DNA from 2 places in the Rossellomorea sp. NS-SX7 genome. Region 1 is predicted to be linked to the other one. Evidence: a T-box and tRNA genes for the amino acid it is inferred to sense, from the RefSeq annotation. Region 1 holds a T-box; the other holds one or more tRNA genes.
What was found. A T-box is a leader RNA that pairs with one kind of tRNA and senses whether it is charged. The one in region 1 lies ahead of trpS (tryptophan--tRNA ligase), so its partner is inferred to be a tRNA-Trp.
Positions count from the first base shown of each region.

Region 2: it has a tRNA-Trp gene. The T-box ahead of trpS (tryptophan--tRNA ligase) is inferred to sense a tRNA for this amino acid. The anticodon was not compared.

Region 1 is NZ_CM128249.1:1,120,232-1,128,823, forward strand. Features, by position in the region: gene ACUXV2_RS05440 (beta-ketoacyl-ACP synthase III) at 1-773, shown strand, start outside; gene fabF (beta-ketoacyl-ACP synthase II) at 816-2,057, shown strand; gene ACUXV2_RS05450 (DUF2268 domain-containing protein) at 2,180-2,977, shown strand; gene ACUXV2_RS05455 (hypothetical protein) at 3,066-3,287, shown strand; gene ACUXV2_RS05460 (DUF3603 family protein) at 3,371-4,120, shown strand; gene trpS (tryptophan--tRNA ligase) at 4,263-5,261, opposite strand; T-box leader at 5,312-5,551, opposite strand; gene ACUXV2_RS05470 (DUF3899 domain-containing protein) at 5,589-5,972, opposite strand; gene ACUXV2_RS05475 (peptide ABC transporter substrate-binding protein) at 6,484-8,139, shown strand; gene opp3b (oligopeptide ABC transporter permease) at 8,312-8,592, shown strand, end outside.
Region 2 is NZ_CM128249.1:3,569,733-3,578,324, reverse strand. Features, by position in the region: gene ACUXV2_RS17775 (GntR family transcriptional regulator) at 1-61, shown strand, start outside; gene ACUXV2_RS17770 (TRAP transporter substrate-binding protein) at 58-1,071, shown strand; gene ACUXV2_RS17765 (TRAP transporter small permease) at 1,140-1,631, shown strand; gene ACUXV2_RS17760 (TRAP transporter large permease) at 1,628-2,911, shown strand; gene ACUXV2_RS17755 (aminotransferase class I/II-fold pyridoxal phosphate-dependent enzyme) at 2,942-4,123, shown strand; gene ACUXV2_RS17750 (M20/M25/M40 family metallo-hydrolase) at 4,120-5,718, shown strand; tRNA gene ACUXV2_RS17745 (tRNA-Val) at 5,920-5,995, shown strand; tRNA gene ACUXV2_RS17740 (tRNA-Ser) at 6,106-6,198, shown strand; tRNA gene ACUXV2_RS17735 (tRNA-Tyr) at 6,217-6,297, shown strand; tRNA gene ACUXV2_RS17730 (tRNA-Trp) at 6,421-6,494, shown strand; tRNA gene ACUXV2_RS17725 (tRNA-Gly) at 6,500-6,573, shown strand; gene ACUXV2_RS17720 (ATP-binding protein) at 6,837-8,036, shown strand.

The DNA of each region.
Region 1 (8,592 bases):
TGGCTTATGAGGCTGCAAAGAAAGCAATCGCTGATGCGGAGATCACACCTGAAGATATTGATCTGATACTGGTTGCCACTGTTACACCGGACCGGCCTTTTCCTTCGGTAGCCTGCTTGCTGCAGGATAGACTGGGAGCAAAAAGAGCTGCTGCCATGGATATCAGTGCGGCATGTGCAGGGTTCATGTATGGTATGATTACTGCAAAACAATTCATCGACAATGGTGTTTATAAAAATGTTCTGATCGTTGGAGTAGAGAAGCTCTCGAAGATAACGGATTGGGATGATCGAAATACAGCTGTTCTATTTGGAGACGCGGCAGGTGCTGCAGTCCTTGGACCTGTATCTGATGGAAAAGGGATTCTTGCATTCGAACTTGGGTCGGACGGTTCGGGAGCAAAACATTTGTACCAAGAAGAAAACATCGTGATGAACGGAAGGGAAGTATTCAAGTTTGCCGTCCGTCAAATGGGTGAATCAAGTGTGAATGTTATCGAAAAAGCCGGATTGAAAAAAGAGGATGTAGACTTCCTTATTCCTCATCAGGCCAATATTAGAATCATGGAAGCTGCCAGACAGCGTTTGGATCTTCCGGTTGAAAAGATGTCAAAAACAGTTAATAAATACGGCAATACTTCAGCAGCTTCCATTCCAGTATCACTGGTAGAAGATCTGCAGGAGGGAAGAGTAAAAGAAGATGATGTCGTTGTCATGGTAGGCTTCGGCGGCGGCCTGACGTGGGGCGCAATCGTGATGCGTTGGGGTAAATAAAGTGTAACTCTTCTACAATTTGTTTAAAAGGAGATGGATCGAATGAACAATAAACGTGTTGTTATAACTGGCTTAGGAGCTGTGACTCCATTAGGGAATAATGTAGAAACAACCTGGAACGGCATTTTGGAAGGGAAAACGGGGATTGGCCCATTAACGAGGCTTAATGCTGATGAGTATCCTGCGAAAGTGGCGGCTGAGTTAAAAGATTTTGATATAGAAGAATACGTCGAGCGTAAAGAAGCAAGAAAGATGGACCGCTTCACCCACTATGCGGTTGCAGCTTCCATGATGGCCGTCAAGGACTCGAAGTTAGATATTACCGATGAAAACGCCCATCGTGTAGGGGTATGGATCGGCTCGGGAATTGGTGGAATGGAGACATTCGAAAACCAATATGAAACCTTCCAAAAACGCGGTTACCGCCGTGTAAGTCCGTTCTTCGTGCCAATGATCATCCCGGATATGGCAACCGGACAAGTGTCGATCATGCTTGGCGCTAAAGGCGTTAACTCATGCACAGTAACAGCTTGTGCAACAGGTACTAATTCAATCGGTGATGCGTTCAAGGTCATTCAGCGCGGGGATGCCGACGTCATGATCTCAGGAGGAGCGGAAGCACCTATCACGAAAATGTCCGTCGCAGGATTCTGTGCCAACACAGCACTTTCAACCAATACCGATCCAGAGAAAGCTTCACGTCCATTCGATGCGAACCGGGATGGATTCGTAATGGGGGAAGGAGCTGGAGTTGTCGTGTTGGAGGAGCTGGAACATGCTTTGAAACGCGGAGCTACCATTTATGCTGAAGTTGCAGGATACGGAAGCACGGGAGATGCCTATCATATTACAGCACCTGCACCTGCAGGGGAAGGCGGAGCAAGAGCTATGAGAATGGCCCTCGAGGATGGAGGAGTGCGCCCGGAAGAACTTGATTATATCAACGCTCACGGTACGAGTACTCCATATAATGATAAATACGAAACGATGGCAGTCAAAGAAGTATTTGGTGAACATGCATATAAGCTTGCCATGAGCTCCACTAAATCAATGACTGGCCACCTATTGGGAGCTGCTGGAGGAGTGGAGGCCATCTTCACGGTATTGGCAATGAAAGATAGTATTCTTCCACCAACCATTAACCTGGATACTCCGGATGCGGATTGCGACCTGGACTATGTGGCAAATGAAGCCAGAAAACGTGAAGTGAATGTGGCGATGAGCAACTCACTTGGCTTCGGCGGACACAATGCCACACTGGTGTTCAAGAAATATACAAAATAACGAGTTTGAAGAGCGTACGAATCAATATTCGTGCGCTTTTTTTGTTTTATAGGGCGGCTTTACCTGTTACTAAAATCTCTTTTTCTACATATATATTTAAAAAAAGTGAAAGAGGGATGTATGTGACAATTGCTCCGACCGATGAATGGCTGGCAGAATCGCTCGACAATCCATTAGCGATCTTAAAGAAAACAAAACAGGGAAGATCTGACGATGTGGAATCCCTGTATCAATACCTCATGAAGCATGGAATGTACCGTCCTGCAATCGCTGCGAAAAAAATTTATGAATCCATGAAGGAAAACAAACTATGGGAAGTTTTTATGAAGCTTGAGAGGCTTTATAGAAGAAGATGGGATGGTCCGAATGTACCTGTTTATCTGCTTCCTGTACAGGAGAGAAGAGGGCTTTTTCAAACTTCTATGAAAAAATCAGGCGTGTGCTTCAAAGATGAAATTTATTTATTTTTAAAGGAACAGGAAGATATAAAAGAATATGAAGCGTTATTTGTTCATGAGTATCACCATTGCGTGAGAATGGACAGATTGAAAAAGAAAGATGAAGATTACACATTATTGGATTCAATCATATTTGAAGGTCTCGCTGAGCATGCTGTGCGCGAGTACTGCGGTTCTGAGTACGTAGCGGCCTGGACAAAAGCATACGATGACAAAGAGCTCTCGCGATATTATGAAAAGTGGATTCAACCGAACCTGAACATTACGCGGGTGAATCCACTCCATGATCATTTACTTCTAGGTCAAAAAAGTTATCCTAGAATGCTTGGTTATGCTGCAGGCTATTATCTGGTGGAACATGCACGAAAAAATAAGCAAGCAGTGACAAATCTGTTCATGGGGAAACCATCTTCCTTCTTCTTACCCAACAAAAAAACATCAACCTCCATTGAAGTGGAATAGGCAAACACCTGTTTTCGTCATATATCCCTCTGCTGCACATAAACTATAGTATAAAAGGACAAGCAAAAAGAGGGTAGAGGCGGAAGGCATGGTGTTTCGTATGTTCATATTATTTATAGGATTTGGACTGGCTGTTTCCGGAGGAGTGAGTCTGATCATTTATTTGAACCTTCTTACAACAGGTATGACCATTTTAGAATATTTGCTATTTGTAAGCACACGAGTAGAATGTTATCTATTCCTTGTTGGCATTCTCATCATTACCCTGACGATTTATTTGCCTCGCAGAAAAAATAACAACTATCTATAAAAGGTGCGCATTCAGGAATATTTTTACTCTTTTCTGCCTATACTGATTGACAAATAAGATTGTAGCAAAGCGAGGGGTCAATCATGTTATATCTTCATGATGTATGGGTAAATTGGTTTGAAGGCGAAGAAAATGGCTACAATGTGTGCCATTTTCACGAATGGAGAAAAGAAGATGTCATTGAGTTGTTAGATCAAGTACCTTTGTTAAAAGTGGATACCGGCCTTTTTCATTACATCGAGAATGATTTATCAGAATTACCTCAACAACTGCTGAATGATGTATACCAAAAAGCATATTTAAGAAAGAATCATGAACGCATTCAGCTGGATTACTGCTTTATTGTCACAGATGGGACAGGCATATTGGCAGTCGATACGATAGGATACACCGTCCCTATCCGAAAAAGCAGGCTCATTCCAAGGCAGGAACAGCTTGTTTATGAAATGGTGGATGGGCACGATTCAATCGAGTACTCCGTGGAACATGACCCGAAACAGGAGAATTCCTATCATATTCTTTCCCCCAGTCCCCATATGATGAATGGTTTGACAAGGAAAGAAAGACAGCTGAAGCAGCTGCTGTTTATGGCGCTTGATCAGCTGCACGGTTCTAAGAATACGGCTGAAATCCGTTACTGGTATACGGAGTGGGCACCTGAACAGTACCGCGTGATTCAGGATATGGATTTTGAAGACGTTTGGAATATGCTGTATGAAGAAACGAAATATGGTTGGTCGCACAAGCATCTCACTCTTTGTGAGAACCTTATTAAGGGGCAGCCATTCTTTGAGAAACTGTGGGAAGTTGAAAACCGTCCAAAAGTGAATTGAACTTCGAAACCTTAAGCCTGATAGGGCTTGAGGTTTTTTGTGGTTTAGAATAAGTGAAAAGCGCGGAACCTACAATTACGCGGAGGGAAGAAAAAGCCTAAAAAAAAATGCTGGAGCCATGTAAGCTCCAGCATTTTTCCCATTATCTTCTTTTTCTCTCTTTACGGCCAAGTCCCATGGCCTTTTCCATTTTCTTAAGCATCTTGCCTGCAGCTCGATTCGCTTTTTCAGCACCGCGGTCAAGGATGTCATCCAATTCTTCCGAGTCAATCAATTCATTATAGCGGTCCTGGATCGGTTTGATGGCGTTGACGACAACTTGAGCAAGGTCACTTTTAAACTCTCCGTACCCTTTTCCGTCATATTTTTGTTCCAGCTCTTCTACGGAAATACCCTCCAGGATGGAGTAAATCGATAATAAATTCGAAACGCCAGGTTTGTTTTCCTTATCGTATTTCACGACGCCGTCCGAGTCTGTGACAGCACTTTTGATTTTCTTCTCGATTTGTTTTGGATCATCGAGCAAAGTGATGAATGCTTTCTGATTGGCATCTGATTTACTCATTTTCTTTAACGGGTCCTGCAGGGACATGACGCGGGCCCCGACTTTAGGGATGCGGACCTCAGGAATGGTAAAGATGTCATTGTATTTATTGTTAAATCGCTCTGCCAGATTTCGGGTTAATTCCAAATGCTGTTTCTGGTCTTCGCCGACAGGTACTAAATCAGTCCCGTACAGAAGGATATCGGCTGCCATCAATGGCGGGTATGTCAATAAGCCGGCAGATACAGCTTCCTTGCCATGCGATTTATCCTTGAACTGAGTCATTCGCTCAAGTTCGCCAATATACGTTACACATTGCAGGATCCATCCCGCCTGCGCATGGGCAGGGACTTCCGACTGGATGAATAATGTCGATTTTTCAGGATCGATGCCACATGCGATATAGAGCGCTGCGAGGCTTTTGATGTTTTTACGCAGCTCCATTTTATCCTGCTGAACAGTAATCGCATGCTGATCTACTACACAGAAGTAACAGTTATACTCATTTTGCAATTCTGTAAACTGCTTCATTGCCCCGATATAATTACCAAGTGTAATCGTTCCGCTTGGCTGAATTCCGCTAAATATTGTCTTCATTGCTTTTCCTCCTATATTTACCCAAAATAAAAACCCATTCATCCTAAAAAAATAGGGACGAATGGGATTATATCCGCGGTGCCACCCTAAGTACTCACGAACATGAGTCAGCTTAGTCCATGCAGCTTGCATGGAACCTCTGTAACGTGAGGTAAATCCGTTATTCGCTACTGAAAATTCACAAATAAGGCTCAGAAGTCCATTCGCTAAAAGGTGATTACTTGTTTACACCTGACACAAGCTCTCTTGAAATCACAATTTTAGTTACTACTCTTCATCTACGCCTTGATATTAGTATCCCTATTATAGTGAAAAAACAAAGTTAATTCAAGTGTATATGAGATAGGACAGTGCCAGGGACAGTACAAGAAGGGAACTTCCTATTATAAGAAGGGAGCGGGTGATTTTATATGAACGGACGACTGTGAATTCTTCGTGAGCTTCCTTTGTTGAATCGATATCATCAAACTGGGAAAGGAACTTACCCTGAGTCGTACTTCTTCTGAATCTCTTTAAAGCATAAACAATGCCATTAAAGAAACCCTTTTGAAATATATACAGGAAAGCACCCGTGATTAAATAAATCATCCCTGTAATAAATAAGCTGTTTAGAGTGGAAAGAGCGAGCGGATCACCCTGAACAAGTGAAAAGACGATAGAGATGATCAAGATCAAAACCGCCATTACATAAATAGTAAATATACGTTTCATAATACTCCTTTATACCTTTTTTAATAAGAAGTATACATGATGAGGACAGTGAATTTCAATTGGATTTCATATATATACATTTACTGAGTGACTGTATCCTGGTTAAACACAATCATCTATTGCCCGCGTACAGTGAAGGGGTTGTAAAGGTTTCTTGAATTCTTTAGAGGGAATACTAGAGTTTACATTTGTAATAAAGAATCAGTGAAATTTATAAATATAATAGCGGAAACTTTCAATTTAGTTAGAATCATGACAAGAAGATGAAGCAGGAAAATAAATGAAAACGGACAATTGTAACAATTGTAATAGGACAAACACCCTAAAAGTAAAGGTGAAAACCCTTATAAATCAACGTTTTACGATCCTATTACCTATTAATCTGATAATTTTGCAAAAAAACTGTTAAATTAATATTGCAAAAATATCTCTATCATGTATAATAAGTAACAAATCTTCTGAAAATTAGAAGATAAATAAATATGAGATTTACGAGGAGGTCAATTTCAAGATGAAGAAAAAGTTTTCATTCTTGCTGGTTCTTCTTCTGGCTCTAAGTACTTTCCTAGCTGCTTGTGGCGGCAATGAAGGTGCAGAAGGCGGAGAATCAGGCGACAACGGCGGCGACAAGCCTGCTGAGCAAAAAGAACAAGTACTTAACTTGATCGAGAGTTCAGAGATCCCATCAATGGACTCTACACTAGCTACTGACTCTGTTTCATTCAACGTAATGAACAACGTATTCGAAGGTCTTTACCGTCTAGGTGAGAACGACGAAGCAGTACTAGGTATGGCTGCTGAAGAGCCGCAAGTAAGTGAAGATGGTCTTACTTACACGTTCAAGCTTCGTGATGCTAAATGGTCAAACGGAGATCCCGTTACTGCTAACGACTTCGTTTACTCTTGGCAAAAAGCTTTAAACCCTGATACTGGTGCAGAGTATGCGTACATCATGTACGATATCAAAAACGCTGCTAAAGTAAATGCTGGTGAAGTTCCAGTTGAAGAATTAGGTGTTAAAGCAATTGATGACAAAACGTTAGAAGTACAGCTTGAAGGTCAAGTACCTTACTTCAAAGCATTACTTTCTTTCGCAACTTTCTATCCTCAAAACCAAAAATTCGTAGAAGCTCAAGGCGATCAATTTGGTCTTGAAGCTGATAAAGCAGTTTACAACGGTCCATTCACACTTTCTGAGTGGAAGCACGAACAAAGCTTCAAATTAACTAAAAACGATGGTTACTGGGATGCAGAAACTGTCAAGTTGAAAGAAATCAACTTCAACATCGTTAAGGATACTGCAACAGCAGTTAACCTTTATGAAACAGAAAAGGCTGATATTACTGGTCTTTCAGCTGAATTCGTTGACAAGTACAAAGATGATCCAAACTTCAAAACTCTAGCGGATACTGCTGTATTCTTCCTTCGTTTAAACCAAAAGAACGAATTAATGGCTAACGTACACGCTCGTAAAGCAATCGATGCTGCTTATGACAAGCAAGGTATGGTTGACGTACTTATGAACAATGGTTCAATGCCTGCGTACTATCTAGTACCTAAAGATTTCGTATCAGGTCCAGACGGAGCTGAATACCGCGAAACTGTTGGCGATTTCGGTGGATACGATACTGAAAAAGCTAAAGAACACTGGGCAAAAGCGAAAGAAGAGTTAGGTAAAGATACGTTCGAAATCGAACTATTAAACTATGACTCTGAAAGCTCTAAGAAAGTCGGAGAATTCATTAAAGAACAATTAGAAACTAACCTTGAAGGTCTTACTGTTTCAATCAAAGCACAACCATTCAAGCAAAAACTTGATTTAGAATCTAAAGGTGACTATGACTTCTCATTCGCTGGATGGGGTCCTGACTATCCAGATCCGATGACGTTCGTTGACATGTTCGTTACTGATGGAGCTCATAACCAAATGGCTTACTCTAATCCAGAGTATGACAAGTTAGTTGAGCAAGCTAAAGGTGAACTAGCTAGTGATTTAGAAGCTCGTTGGCAAGCGATGATCGACGCAGAGAAGATTCTTTTCGAAGATCAAGCAATCAGCCCAATGTACCAAAGAGGTAGTTCTTACCTAGAGCGTCCATATGTTAAAGGTATCCTTCGCCATTCATTTGGTGCAGATAACTCTTACAAGTGGGCATCTGTTGAGTAATTCATAGCTCAATGACAAACCTTAAAAGGGAGAGTGTATGCGCGGGCATACGCTCTCCTTTTCCACTGATTGTCGAAAAAAAACTAAAAAGTAAAAATAGATTGAAAATTTGTCGAATATCTTTATAATTATTTATGAAATGAAAAAATAGACAATAAAGGGGGGCTAAAGAATGGTCAAATATACAATTCAACGACTCGTTTATATGATCATCACTTTGCTTATCATTGCTACCGCTACTTTCTTTCTGATGAAGCTCCTGCCTGGATCTCCACTACAAAATCAAGAAAGGCTGTCTCCGGAACAACAACAAATCATTTTGGATAAATACGGTCTGAATGACCCGCTGCCGGTTCAGTATGTGAACTACATGACCGGACTTGCTCAGGGTGATTTAGGTTTATCATTTCAATACGATAACCGCCCGGTTACACAAATCATTGGAGATCGTAT
Region 2 (8,592 bases), 1.8 Mb from region 1:
CCATATGAAAAATATCGCACGCCGAATTAAAGGCTACTACTTGGAGGAGGAAGAGAAATGAAAAAATATTTAATTCTACTATTGATGGCCGTGATGATGATGGCAGCATGCGGGCGCCCTAGCAGTTCTTCAGGGGGGGAAGGCGGGGACGAAACATACACGATCCGTATCGCTCACCTTGTACCTGAAGAGCAGTCCTCACACGTTGCCGCCGAGACGTTTAAAGAAAAGCTTGAAAAAGAATCGAATGGCCGTATCAAGGTTGAACTATATCCGAATGGCCAGCTATATGGTTCTGATCGCGAGGCAATCGAGGCGGTTCAATTGGGCAATATCGAAATGACGATTCCTGCTGTCGCACCGCTTGCTTCTTTCAATGAAAAGTTCATGGTGTTCGACCTTCCATTCCTATTCAATAACAATGAAGCGGCATATAAAGCGCTGGATGGTGAACTTGGTCAGGAGCTTATGAAGGATCTCGAAGAAAATAACATTAAGGGCCTTGTCTTTGGTGAAAATGGTTTCCGCCATATGTCGAATAACAAAGGACCGATTGAAAGTCCTGAAGACATAGAAGGGCAGAAGTTCAGAACGCTTGAAAACCCGCTTCATACGGATACATTCAAAGCATTTGGCGCGAATGCATCACCATTTGCCTTCGGTGAACTGTACACGGCTCTGCAGCAAGGTACATACGACGCAATGGAGTGTCCAGTTTCGCTTTATTACACAAACAAATTCTATGAAGTACAGGATTATTTATCAATGACTGGTCATGTGTACGCTGCAACGGCTCTGTTGATGAACAATGATTTCTATAATGAGCTGCCGGAAGATTTACAGAAGCTTGTGACTGAAGCATCCGAGGAGTACAGGGAAGAACAGCGCGGCCTTGCTCAGAAGCAGGACGTAGAATTCCTTGAAAAATTGAAGGAAAGCGGAATGGAAGTGAATGAATTAACGGATGAGCAGCGGGACAAATTCCGTGATGCGGCATCTTCTGTTTATGACAAATACGTAGATCGCATTGGTCAGGATTTAGTGGACAAAGCATTGGAAGCGAACAACTAATCATCGGCATGAAACAAGGAATCAAGGCTCTCCTTGATTCCTTGCTTTTTTAGAAAGGAGCTTCTTAGATGAAAAAGAAATTCGACGTTCTGGAAGAGACGATTCTTGTTTTGACGCTGGCTCTTATGGTTGCTCTCATTTTTGGACAGGTAGTCGGGCGCTATGTGTTCTCTTCAGCACCGAGCTGGACAGAGGAGATGGCCCGTTATATACATATATTCCAGGTCTGGATCGGGGCTAGTTACGCAGTCAAAAAGAGACAGCATATACGTATTGAGAGCTTTATCGAGCTGTTTAAAGGGACAGCAAGAAAGTTGCTTGAAACAGTCTCTTTGATCATTTGGTTTTTGCTTGCCCTGTTTCTTGCCGTCTTTGGAACTCAACTCGTTCTTGCCAGCCTTCAAAATGGACAGGTTACACCTGCCATGCAGCTGCCGATGTGGATCCCATTCCTAGCGATACCGATTGGAGGAGCGGGAATGGCGCTCCGTCTGCTGCAGCAGCTGGTGACCATCTGGCGCACCAATGATGATTCTCCTTCTGGGGAGGTGAGGGTATGACCATCGCACTGTTATTTGGAACCCTGGCTGTTTGTTTGCTGATTGGGGTCCCGATTGCGATTTCATTAGGAGTGTCAGCGCTTGTGGCGATTTACTTCGGATCTACTTTGCCGCTGGATATTATTACTCAAAAAGCCTTTACGTCACTCGATTCTTTCCCGTTACTCGCGATCCCATTCTTTATGCTCGCGGGGATTCTGATGGGGAAGGGAGGCGTTTCACAAAGACTATTGAATCTGGCTACGGCCATGGTCGGCTGGATGACTGGTGGACTTTCTATGGTCACCATCGTGGCTTGTATGTTTTTTGCCGCGATTTCGGGGTCCGGTCCTGCCACCGTGGCTGCCATAGGCGGCTTTATGATCCCGGCAATGGTCGCACGTAAATATGAAGGCGGCTTTGCATCGGCAGTGGCAGCTTCAGCGGGCTCAATCGGGGTCATCATCCCTCCGAGCATCCCATTTGTATTATACGGGGTTATTGGGAGCGTATCAGTAGGCAGCATGTTCCTCGCAGGTATTATTCCTGGAATCCTGATTGGGGGAGGGCTGATGTTCACGGCTTATATCATTTCACGAAAGCGGGGTTATAAACCTGAGGCAGCAATGCCATTTCGTTTTAAAGATGTTCTGAAAGCAGCCAATGAAGCAAAGTGGGCGCTGGTGATTCCGGTCATTATTTTAGGAGGGATCTATGGAGGCGTGTTTTCCCCGACTGAAGCAGCTGTAGTGGCTGTGGTCTATTCATTGGTGGTAGGATTGTTCGTTTATAAAGAGCTGACATGGAAATCCGTATTTGAATGCTTCCGTGAGGCGGTTGTCATCAACGCTACTACCATGATTATCATCGGTCTCTCTGTTTCGTTTGCTTACTTTATGACATTGGAGCAGATCCCGTCCAATATCTCTGACTTTTTGACTGACCTATCGACGAATCCGATTATTATTTTACTTGCGATCAATATCCTGCTATTGATTGTTGGGATGTTCATCGATACCATTTCTGCCCTGGTCGTTTTAACACCGATCCTGCTGCCGATTGTGACTGCCGTAGGCGTGGATCCGATTCATTTCGGCGTTATTTTGGTGGCCAATCTTGCCATCGGGTTTATTACACCTCCTCTTGGAGTGAATCTCTTTGTCGCATCAAGTGTCGGCGGCGTCCGGTTCGAGAAAATTGCATGGGCGATTGTCCCGTTCCTGATATCGATGTTTATCTGTCTTCTTGTTATTACATTCTTCCCGCCTCTGACCCTCTGGTTACCGGGATTAATGAAATAGTTTAGGTATGTGAAAGGTGTGTGAAAGGTTATGTCGTTATCAATAAATGCAGCAGCACAAGGGTTGGTCATTCCAGGGATACGACAATTCTCGAATCAGCTCGTTCTCTATCCGAATGCCATCAATTTGACCATTGGCCAGCCTGACTTTCCCACACCGGAAGCGGTGAAGGAAGCGGGGATCAGAGCCATAGCTTCGAACCAGACGATTTACTCGCATAATGCCGGTTTGCTTGAGCTTCGTGAGGCTGTCCGTGATTTTTTTGCCGTGTCGTATGGCCTTGATTATAATCCTGAAACGGAAATCATCGTCACGACCGGTGCGAGTGAGGCGCTGGATTCAGTGTTCAGGACGATTTTGGAAGAAGGGGATGAGGTGATCCTGCCGGCGCCACTTTATTCAGGCTACGAACCCATCATCACGATGTGCGGGGCGAAGCCGGTATATTTGGACACATCCCTCACTGGATTTAAGCCTTCTCCTGAAAAATTGGAAGCCTTGATCACTGAAAAAACCAAAGCGATTCTCTTTAATTATCCTTCGAATCCTACCGGAGTGGCTCTGAATAAAGAGGAAATGGACGAGCTGGTATCTCTGATTGCTAAGTATGATCTATTCATCGTGTCGGATGAAATCTATAGTGAGAACACACTGGAAGGGGAGCATCACACGTTTGCTTCGTATGCTCAATTGAAGGAACGGTTGTTTCTCATTCATGGGCTGTCCAAGTCCCATTCGATGACGGGCTGGAGGATCGGTTTTGTCCTTGGTCCTGCTTCCATCATGGAGCATGTCGTGAAGGTCCATTTATACAATGGGGTTTGTGCATCGGTACCTGGCCAGTACGCAGCAATCGAGGCATTGACTAACAATAGGCACGTGCCGGCCCAGATGAATATTGCGTACAGGGATAGGCGGGATTATGTTTACAGGCGATTGACGTTGATGGGCTTTGATGTCGTTATGCCTAAAGGAGCCTTTTATATTTTTCCTTCTATAAAACAGTTCGGCATGCCTTCGATGGAATTTGCGACACGGCTTTTAAGGGAAGCGGGGGTGGCTGTTGTACCCGGCAGCTCGTTTACTGAGTTTGGTGAAGGGTACATCCGGATTTCTTTTGCGTACAGCATGGAATTAATAAAGGAAGCGATGAACCGGCTTGAGGGCTGGCTGAATCAGGAGTTTTTTGTGAATAAGGAGGTCATATCATGAGGCATTGGGGGACACCTGATACGCTGAGGGCGCTGCTTTGTGAACTGGTCAGCTGGCATAGCCGGACTCTGACAGAGGGAGAAATCGAATTTCCGAAAAAAGTATATGAGAAGATAAAGGGTGTTCCTTATTTCCATGCCAATCCAACTCATCTTAACCTCGGGGATGCCGATTATGGAAGGCAGTTTTTTTCAGCTTTTTACAAACATGAGAAAGCTGAAAAGACCATAGTCCTGATCAGTCATTTTGATACGGTGAGTACGGAGGAATATGGGGAGCTTGAAGCCCTAGCCTTTAACCCGGAGCAGTTGACCAAAGAGCTGGAGAACTACATAGATGAGCTGCACCCGGATGCACAGAATGATTTGAAATCAGGAAACTACTTATGGGGAAGAGGAACGATGGACATGAAGGCCGGATTGGCCATTCACATGGCAGTCATTGAAAAAGCTGCCGATGAAGGCTGGCCGGTCAACCTTGTTCTTGTGACTGTACCGGATGAAGAAGTGAATTCCTCCGGGATGAGAGCGGCTGTCGTTCATTTGAATGAACTGAAGGAAGTGCACGACCTCGACTATACCTTGTTCTTAAACGGAGAACCGGTGTTTTCCCAAAATCCGACTGATACGTCTTACAATGTATATTCAGGTACCATCGGAAAGATCATGCCCTCTGCTCTGTTCTATGGAAGGGAAACGCATGTAGGTGAACCTCTGAGCGGGATGACATCACCGTTCATCGCTTCATTCCTTACTAGGAAGATGGAATGGAATCCCTTGTTTAAAGAAACCGACTTTGGTGAAACAACTCCACTTCCAGTAACTTTGCAGCAGGATGATTTAAGGCTGGATTATTCCGCACAAACGCCGTTTGGCACTGTTGCTCTATACAACGTCTTCACAATGAAGAAAACGGCTGCAGATGTCATGAATGTATTTGAACAAGTTGCCTTGTCTGCGGCCGCTGAGTGCAACCAGAGGTACAGGGAGCTTTGTGAACGGGAGGGGATTCCTTCTGTTGGTGAAGTCGGGGTGCTTCGGTATTCAGAACTGGAGGTTTATGCGGAAAAGAAACTTGGAAGGGACTATATCGAAGCCCTCAAGCATGATATCGGTGGCCATGAAGGAGACGACAGGGAAAAGTCTTTCAAGGTTGCCGATACGCTCATGATCAATTGCCAGGAGCTCGCACCCGCGATGGTCATCATGTTCACACCGCCTTATTATCCGCCTGTCAATACGTCTGATCATCCACTGGTGGAAGCATGTGTCGAAGCCGTGGTGAAGTCTGCGAAGGAACACTTTGATCTCCCGGTCGAACAGGTCCATTACTTCAACGGCATCTCGGACTTGAGCTACGTCAATTACAAAGACGAAAACAAAGGATGGGCGGTTTATGAAAAGAATACCCCGGTGTGGAATACGACCTATTCGATACCATTTGGGGAAATGCACAAGCTCGAAGGACCAGTCTTAAACGTAGGTCCTTTCGGTAAAGACGCCCACAAACGAACCGAACGCCTTCACATTGAGAGTGCCTTCGTCAAAACGCCTGTATTTGTAGAAGAAGTGATAAAGACTGTTATTGGGACGTAGGGACAGGTTTGTTGTCCCATTTTTCAGATTGAGATGATTGACTTTTGGATCATATTAGCTTTTAGGTTAGAGGTGGGACAGGTCACCTGTCCCTAGTCAACCGTTCTATCTTTTTTATAGTGAATTTCCTTATTGAAGTTGACAATTGATTAAAGAATTGATAGATTAATATAGGTCGTCACAATTTATAGATGTATTTACGGAGGATTAGCTCAGCTGGGAGAGCATCTGCCTTACAAGCAGAGGGTCGGCGGTTCGATCCCGTCATCCTCCACCAAAGATTTTTACGAAGCGTCAGCGGAGTAAAATATCTATCCTTAAACCTTGCGCAGCGAAGCGGAGCATCTCTAAGAATAAAGCTCAGCTTTTACACGTGAAATATCACACGGAGGAATACCCAAGTCCGGCTGAAGGGATCGGTCTTGAAAACCGACAGGGGTGTTAAAGCCCGCGGGGGTTCGAATCCCTCTTCCTCCGCCATATTTTTTATTCTCTCATGGAGGGGTAGCGAAGTGGCTAAACGCGGCGGACTGTAAATCCGCTCCTTCGGGTTCGGCAGTTCGAATCTGCCCCCCTCCATTTAGCTTTTTTCACGGAGCGCAAGCGGAGTGAAAATAAGCCTCCTTACCCTTTGCGCAGCGAAAGCGGAGCATTACGTTCAGAGCGAATGGTAAAAAATCTTCATAAACAAATTTTTTGCATAGGGGCATAGTTTAACGGTAGAACGAAGGTCTCCAAAACCTTTGGTGTGGGTTCGATTCCTACTGCCCCTGCCACATACGCGGGTGTAGTTTAATGGTAAAACCTCAGCCTTCCAAGCTGATGTCGTGGGTTCGATTCCCATCACCCGCTCCAATACATATGAATCTTAGAGTCAGTATTTGTTTCTTCTTACCCAGAAGAAGCAGAGTACTGGCTTTTTTGTTATGGGACAAGGGGACAGGGACGGTGTCCCAGGTGGAAGAAGAGGGACGCTGAACCTGTCCCCTCGTCCCAAAGGGAAGACAATGAAGGGACGTGAGACCCGGTGTCCCATTGACTATTTCCCTTTTTTGTAAGATAGTTACTATATCCTGTCAAAGATTAATAGTTCAATAGTTGACTAGTGGGGGATGAGCATGAGGGAATTTCAACATGGGTTACAAAAGAAAAATTATTATATGATCATTTCTGTCATTATTGTTTTGATGGTGTTGGGGGTGGTGGTCGATAACCCGTTTGATTCCCGTTTTGTCATTCATGGTGGAATGGTGTTCATTGTGGCGTTTTGCCTGCTTCTTTACCCACTGTATGAAAATGCTGGTATGAGGTACACAACGATCATAGCGTCGACAGTGTATTTTTATAGTCTGTTTTATTTGTATCCCGAAACATGGTCGGAGTTTATTCTGTTGTGTTTTGTTCCTGCTTTATCTATTTTGTTTTTTGATAAACGTCTTTTTTATTTTTCCCTTGTGCTGAATTCACTTTTTATTGGATTTACATTCAGCTACATAGCCATTGTCGATCAGGGGCAAACCTATTTGTACATCTATGCAGATATAGCAGGGAATGTTGTGAATTTCTTTGCGAGCCAGATCATCCTTTATTTTATTTTTCATTTAACGAATGTCCGAATCCAGAAGCAGCGTATGTATTATGAACAGGTGCAGCAGGCTGAAAGGTTGAAGACGACGGGGCAGATGGCGGCAGCCGTCGCCCATGAAATACGGAATCCACTTACTGTCGTGAAGGGATTTCTGCAATACTATGAGGCTGACCCAGAGCTCAATCAAAGCTTTAAGAAGAACTTTTCTCTGATGATTAACGAGCTTCATACGGCTGAACATGTCATATCTCAATTTCTGGCCATTGCCAAGCCTGACGAGGACAAAATGAAGGATTCTGTTGGAATTGATACAGTCCTGAACGATGTGACGGAGTTATTGAAAAGTTATGGAATGCATAACGATAACAGCATTGAACTTTCGGTGGAGGAAGGGTGCTTCATCATAGCTAACCCCATTGAAATCAAGCAATTGTTCATCAATTTGATTAAGAACGCCATTGAGGCATCTCCTCACAGCAAGGCCGTATCCGTCGCCGCCAGGAAGAAAAAAGGTGTAGTAAGAATAGAAGTGATGGATCACGGCAGGGGCATGTCATCTGAGGAATTAAAGAACCTCGGCACCCCTTTTTATTCATTAAAAAGTAAGGGTACTGGCCTCGGTCTTATGATTTGCTACAATATAGTAGAGAAATATGGCGGTACGATAAAATTTGAAAGCGCACCAGGGGTTGGTACAAAAGTGGCTGTACAATTTCCAATGGCACACTAGTGATAAATCATTCTCTAAATTGTTAAGTAAAAATAAGGCATCCATATCCCGTGCGTGAGGGGTATGGATGCCTTTTTGGAATCTATAAATGAGAATGTCCTCTTACCATATGTTATTTCATTAAAACTTTAAGGTCCTTTTCAGCCGCGCAAGTTTACGATTTGCTTTCTCTAAAGCATGTTTTGATCCAAATAAGAATTGGAACATGTGAAGCCCTCCTATTGATAACGTTTTAATAATTTGATTATAAGCGGTATTTTTGCATTAGTCAATAATTTGGTATACCAAATACTTGAAATTTTAATGGAATTTAAGTTAAAGTTGATAAATCAGACAACTTGGTATACCATATCAATTGAAGTACAGTACGTAATATCTTGGTTAAACGTTTATAAATAAAGGGTTTTATGGCGTTGTAGTTGCTTCCTCATACGCAGGAAGAGTGAATGATCATTTTTAAAAATCAAACTTTTTATCAAAATAATGTATACCAACTAATTGATTTTCATTCTCAATAGGTTTAATATATAGAATAATCAGAAAAAATGCGGTGATT